3 regions of the Proteiniphilum sp. LBM24028 genome follow, and region 1 is predicted to be linked to each of the others. Evidence: riboswitches for the same ligand, from Rfam matches in the RefSeq annotation. Region 1 holds a riboswitch; each other region holds the start of a gene.

Region 1 (2,273 bases):
GAGGTGGCCCGGTTGCATCTGGAACAGATTGGTGTGAAACTCACAACGCTCACTCAGAAACAGGCCGATTATATTGGTGTACCGGTGGAAGGGCCTTATAAGCCGGAGCATTACAGGTATTGATTGAGAGAATAAGTGAAAAAAACCATTATTTTATCACATGATCAGTTGGAAAAACAAAATAAAGGTTTTATCTTTGCACTCGCTTTTGCAAGAAAGCATTTAGGCTGATTCGCTAGCTCAGCAGGTAGAGCACATCCCTTTTAAGGATGGGGTCCTGGGTTCGAGCCCCAGGCGGATCACTGGAAGAGGGTGTATCACAATGTGATTTCACCCTCTTTTTATTCGGATACCTTCTGAGAACATATCCCAATATTCATTTCTCAGGAGGTTAGATTTTATTTTGAGACAGCCTCTTTTCCTTTTCCAGAGAGGATTTTTAACTTTTAAAGTCGAGTACGAGATAGTACGAATTACAACGTGCTCTGGCATACAGCTACATATTTTTCATTTAGTACGAAAACATTTCTAAAATACCCTATGGGGCGTTGGTTTATACCGGTGTGCTCCTTAGGCCATTCGAGATATCATTGTCGTTTTTTTCCGTATTACGTACTCGAGGTGAATCATTTATGAAAGCGAAAATGGTTATTAACAAAATAAACAGGTAGCCAATTCGTCTGCTTATATTTATTGTTTTAAGTTAGAGAGAGGAATTATTTCCACATATCTCTCTTTGTGTTTTTCTAAAAAGAAAATTTAATTGAAAAAATAATTTTATAAAAAGATTATAATTAAATTATAAGACACTTATAATGAGAGTTTATTGTTGATAGATTGAAGTTGTTAATAACTATTTTGGGGGATTTTGTCAAAAAATTAAAAGTTATTTTTTACATTTGTGGTGCACTTGGTTCTTATCAAAATTTTCTTTTTGGATAAGATTAAAAGGGAATGCCGTGAAAGTCGGCGACAGTTCCCGCTGCTGTAAGCTCCATAAACGTGCCGAACAAATCCTTTGCCACTGTCCCTACTCCTTGGGATGGGAAGGCGTTCGATAACGGGAGTAAGTCAGAAGACCTGCCAAATGCATATTATACGCTTTTGATGTCTTTCGGGAAAAAAGATTGTCGAAAAATATCGCGATACAGCTCAATATGTATTCCCATATTTTTAGATTAAGAGATTTATAGACACTAAGCCTGTAAGTTTACTGGAAAATCCCGACATCTGTAAAGTGAATGGTCTATATGTCTAACAACTAAATAGTCTACAAAAATGAACAACAAAGAGCTTTACATTGTGAAACGCGACGGGAAGCGCGTATCATTCTCCATTCAAAAAATAGAAAATGCTATTGCCAAGGCATTTCTTTCTGTAGGAGCATTTGCCACACAAGAAGATTTCATATCCATTCTCTCGCGAGTACACGTTTCCGATGGAATGACTGTGGAGGAAATTCAAAATCAAGTAGAAGTGGCCTTAATGGCCGAAAAATATTTCGCCGTGGCTAAATCCTATATGCTCTATCGACAAAAACACGCCGAGACACGCGAAACACATGATAAAATGACATTCTTAATGAACTATTGTGATGCACAGAATGCTGCCACTGGAAGCAAGTTTGACGCCAATGCCAATGTGGAAAAGAAAAACATCGCTACGCTTATAGGCGAACTACCTAAAAAAAACTTCATCAACCTGAATCGGAAAATGCTTACCGATCGAATGAAAGAGATGTACGGCAAAGAGTTTGCCGATAAATATATCGGTATGCTTAATGATCATTTTATATACAAAAACGATGAAACAAGCCTTGCTAATTACTGTGCCAGTATTACCATGTATCCATGGTTGTTACAAGGAACAATTCCCATTGGAGGGAACTCTGCGCCGCCTACCAACTTGAAGTCTTTTTGTGGCGGATTCATCAACATGGTGTTTATGGTTTCGAGTATGTTGAGCGGAGCATGCGCAACTCCCGAATTTTTAATGTACATGGATTATTTTATTCGACACGAATATGGAGACGATTATTTTACCCACATTGCTGATATAGTAGATTTATCGAATCGTCGCCGTACATTGGATAAAGTAATTTGCGATTATTTTGAACAAATAGTTTACTCTATCAATCAACCCACGGGTGCTCGCAATTTTCAAGCTGTTTTTTGGAACATTGCCTATTACGACCGTCCTTATTTCGAAAGCCTCTTTGGTGAATTTGTATTTCCCAACGGCTCGAAACCAATTTGGGATTCACTCAATTGGCT
Region 2 (2,273 bases), 180 kb from region 1:
GAATCACCTGGACTGCAGACACTGATTCCCGACGATACCAACCTGCCCTACGACATCAAGGAGCTCATTAAAGAGGTAGCGGACGAGAATTACTTCTTTGAAATCATGCCTCAGTTTGCACAAAATATCGTGATCGGCTTTGCACGGCTGGGAGGCAGAACAGTGGGTATTGTTGCAAACCAGCCTGCCTATTTGGCCGGCGTGCTCGATATCGACGCCTCCGATAAGGCCGCACGATTTATCCGGTTCTGCGACAGCTTTGACATTCCGCTTATTACTTTTGTGGATGTACCTGGATTCCTTCCGGGGCGCGATCAGGAACATAATGGCATCATCCGTCATGGAGCCAAGATCGTATATGCCTACGCCGAAGCAACGGTGCCGAAAATTACACTTATCACACGCAAAGCATACGGCGGCGCATATATAGTCATGTCCTCAAAAGAGTCGGGAGCCGATGTGAACTTCGCATACCCCAATGCTGAGATCGCTGTGATGGGTGCAGCAGGAGCTGTAAACATCCTATACCGCTCTTCCGACGAGGCAGAACGACAGCATGCGGCGGATGAATACAGCGAATTGTTTTCAAACCCCTACCGCGCTGCAGAAAAAGGATATATTGATGAAATCATCCTCCCTAAAACTACCCGGATTAAACTCATTCAGGCGTTGGAAATGACGGCCAACAAAACTGAATCTAATCCACCTAAGAAACATGGGAACATGCCGTTATAAGAGAATGCCACCCCGGTGAACATCAAATTTATTCTGTTTCAAACCTGTTGTTTGCAATGTGATAAAACTTTATTTGGACTTTTCTTTTGAAAAGAGAAGAGCTATTCCTGTTTTTTTGTATCTTTGCCTTTAGAAATGTTGGTGTTACCCGTTCCTTCTCGGCTTCGGAACAGGTAATGAAAAGGGAATCAGGTGGAAATCCTGAACAGACCCGCTGCTGTAAGCTCCGCTTATGTGCTGAACAAAACACCTTTTGCCACTGAATATACACTCTGTACCTGGAGAGAAAAATCCATGGACAATCAGAGTGGTTTCGGGAAGGCGTTCAGACACGGGAGTAAGTCAGAAGACCTGCCAACAGTTTCATTTTAGTTACATGGCTTTCGGGGAATAAAGCATGAAGACGACACACAATTACTTTATTTACAACGTGTTTCATTTTCATCATGCTTTACCGAAATCAATTCGGTATAGATGAATTCGTTAAAACTGATATTATTATCTCTGATCGTAGTTATTCTGCCAGTCACTGTTTATTCTGCACGGGCAGTTACATCCCTCCAGCCTGTGGATGGTATGATGAATCTGGCCGACAGCCTTTATCTGCCGGAGGTAGTGGTATCTGCAAAAGCCAACAAAGAGATTATTCCCGCACAAAAGCTTTCAGGAAATGAGCTGAAAGGGCTGAACAGCTTATCCATAGCCGACGCCATCCGGTATTTCTCGGGTGTCCAGATCAAGGATTATGGTGGTATAGGAGGTCTGAAAACGGTAGATATCCGCAGTATGGGCAGCAACCACATGGGTGTTTTCTATGATGGAATTCAGTTGGGTAATGCCCAGAACGGGCAGATTGACCTGGGCAAATACTCACTCGATAATTTGGAGTCGGTTACCCTCTACAACGGCCAGAAAAGCGAGATTTTTCAATCTGCCCGGGATTTCGGCTCCTCCGGTTCCATCTACCTGCGTACGCGCTATCCCCGTTTCGAAAATGATAAAAACTACAACCTCAGGGGAATCCTCCGATCGGGCTCGTTCGGATTAATCAATCCCTCCCTTTTGTGGGAACAGAAACTCTCTTCCTCACTCTCCGCAACCTTTAACACGGAGTGGATATCGGCAAATGGCAAGTATGCATACCGTTATAAACGGATACACCCAGTCACCCACGAACTGGTTTACGACACCACAGCCACCCGGGAGAACGGCGATATGAATGCATTAAGGCTTGAAGGAGGATTGCATGGATTTGTGCCTTCCGGAAACTGGAACCTGAAAGCTTATTTTTACTCCTCGGAACGGGGTATTCCCGGCGCCATCGTAAATAATGTATGGAAGCGATCACAGCGGCAATGGGACAAGAATTTCTTTACCCAGGGTTCGTTCCGGAAATCTATCTCACCACGATATGATATCCTGGTAAACGCGAAATATGCCCATGACCGGATGAGGTATCTCAATCCTGATACCACCCTGATGTATATCGATAATTCCTTCACCCAGCAGGAGGCATATCTTTCTTTGGTGAACAAATT
Region 3 (2,273 bases), 230 kb from region 1:
GTAATCATTTTCCGGTTCAGGTCAATGAAGTTTCTTTTGGGTAGCTCACCGATAAGCGTGGCAATGTTTTTCTTCTCCACGTTGGCATTTGCATCGAATTTGCTCCCTGTGGCGGCATTTTGGGCGTTGCAATAGTCAATCAGGAAGTTCATCTTGTCGCGTATCTCGCGTGTTTCGGTATGTTTTTGCCGGTACAACATATATGCTTTTGCCACGGCAAAATATTGTTCAGCCATCAAGGCTGTTTCTACCTGATTCTGGATCTCCTCTACCGTCATCCCGTCGAAAATATGGAGACGGGAGAGAATGGAAATGAAGTCGTCCTCTGTTGCGAATGTGCCGACCGACAGAAATGCTTTTGCAATGGCATTTTCAATTTTTCTGATGGAGAAAGGGACTCGTTTTCCGTCCCGTTTCAGGATGTAAATTTCTTTGTTTCCCATACGAATCTATTTTTTACTGCGTTAACCGATGCAGGGTTGTCGTTGTTTGTGTTACTACGTTGATATGTATAATAATATATTTTTTATGGAAATTTATCCAACGATAATTCGGCGTAATGTTTTCTTTTTGGAAAATATCCCTGATGTTTCTCATGGAGCAATCATTGGCTTTTCTTGCCATGCCGGCGTAAGTGTCTCCTTCTTGATATTCGGGGAGTTTGTTGACGAATTGACCAGGAGCGGGCTTGTGGTCAAATACTTTTGATATGTAAACACTTGATTCTCGTGAATTCTTTTTTACATTAATAGTAATTTCACCTTTTATCTCTCCACCTGAAACCTGTAAACTATATTCACCTTCATGTGCTGCAACAAATAAGGGTTGGTCGGCATTAGAATAAGATAAACGGTATAACTCGGTCGGGGCTCTTAATACTTTCCAACTCAGCTGCTCTTCATCGCTTAAATAGTCCGGAATTTCAAGAGGTGAAATTGTATATATCTCTGTTTCATATATTTGCGGTATGGCAATAGGAAGTTGATCTTCAGAGATTACTGTCAATACAATCTCTTTAGTTGATTCACTTCCATCATTTTTTGTTGTAAATTTCAATCGGTGTATTCCTTCAGTTGTAGAAATAAAGCTATACTTTAATGCAGTAGTTACCACATTATTGTCCAATTCCCATAAGTAAACAGTTTCATCATTGCTTGTAATAACCTGTATTAGTCCCACCAACAGGGTATATTCGTTTTCAAGACCGGATATTTCCAGAGGAGATATCCGGAGAGTATTCCCATCCGAGCATCTTGCAAAAGTGAGAATAGATAATGCCAGAATAAATAACTTTTTACCCATATCGATATTATTTTTAACATGTCAATTGTAAAAATAACAAGGCATGGGGGCACACTTAATTATGTATTAAATAGTTGATAATCAACAGGTCGGATATGAATTTATTCCTTCTGATATAGTAAGCCTTACTCCCCGAAAGCCTTATACTTTGTTATTTTGGCAGGTCTTCTGACTTACTCCCGTGTCTGAACGCCTTCCCATCCCTTGGGGACAGTGGCAAAGAGGTTTGTTTGTTCAGCACGTAAGCGGAGCTTACAGCAGCGGGTCTGTTCAGGATTTACACCTGATTCCCTTTTCATCATTCACTTCGAAAGTTTTTGAAGTGAATAAAACCAAAATTCAGGGCAAAGATATGGTATTCTTTTGGATTATCTTCAAGAAAGTTTAGAAAATAAAAGGGGAAAGATGCTACCTGTGTGAGTTGGTTTTATCCCGGTAAAAGAATTACCTTTGTACTTTAATCATAAAGATCGAACTGCATGTCACAAGAAAAAGGATATCTCGCTGCCGATAACAAAAGAAAAGTAACCACCCACCGCCTGCTGGAAATGAAACAGCGTGGTGAGAAAATATCCATGCTCACAGCCTACGACTATTCAATGGCTTCGGTGATTGATCAGGCGGGAATGGACGTAATCCTGGTAGGAGACTCTGCATCCAACGTGATGGCAGGCAACATCACTACACTGCCCATGACAGTGGAGCAGATGATTTACCATGGCAAGTCGGTCATGAATGGTGTGAAGCGCGCCATGGTGGTGATTGACATGCCCTTTGGAAGTTATCAGGGCAATCCCTACGAGGCGGTGTCCAACGCAGTAAGGATGATGAAGGAGACACAGGCCGACTGTCTCAAGCTGGAAGGGGGTAAAGAAATCCTACCTTCCATTCAGGCAATCTTGAACGCCGGCATACCCATTATGGGACATCTTGGACTGATGCCACAATCGATTAACAAATACGGAACTTAC

Evidence for each region. Region 1 has a riboswitch for cobalamin ahead of nrdD (anaerobic ribonucleoside-triphosphate reductase). Riboswitches for the same ligand answer to the same signal wherever they lie in the genome.
Region 2: linked by a shared signal. The riboswitch ahead of AC1HCU_RS04905 (TonB-dependent receptor plug domain-containing protein) and the one ahead of nrdD (anaerobic ribonucleoside-triphosphate reductase) in region 1 are both predicted to bind cobalamin.
Region 3: linked by a shared signal. The riboswitch ahead of AC1HCU_RS05150 (hypothetical protein) and the one ahead of nrdD (anaerobic ribonucleoside-triphosphate reductase) in region 1 are both predicted to bind cobalamin.

The regions. Positions count from the first base shown of each region.
Region 1 covers NZ_CM152817.1:1,072,250-1,074,522, forward strand. The annotation lists gene ahcY (adenosylhomocysteinase) at 1-123, shown strand, start outside; tRNA gene AC1HCU_RS04230 (tRNA-Lys) at 230-302, shown strand; cobalamin riboswitch at 895-1,102, shown strand; gene nrdD (anaerobic ribonucleoside-triphosphate reductase) at 1,279-2,273, shown strand, end outside.
Region 2 covers NZ_CM152817.1:1,248,645-1,250,917, reverse strand. The annotation lists gene AC1HCU_RS04910 (acyl-CoA carboxylase subunit beta) at 1-735, shown strand, start outside; cobalamin riboswitch at 858-1,108, shown strand; gene AC1HCU_RS04905 (TonB-dependent receptor plug domain-containing protein) at 1,210-2,273, shown strand, end outside.
Region 3 covers NZ_CM152817.1:1,301,706-1,303,978, reverse strand. The annotation lists gene nrdD (anaerobic ribonucleoside-triphosphate reductase) at 1-443, opposite strand, end outside; gene AC1HCU_RS05150 (hypothetical protein) at 457-1,302, opposite strand; cobalamin riboswitch at 1,444-1,654, opposite strand; gene panB (3-methyl-2-oxobutanoate hydroxymethyltransferase) at 1,782-2,273, shown strand, end outside.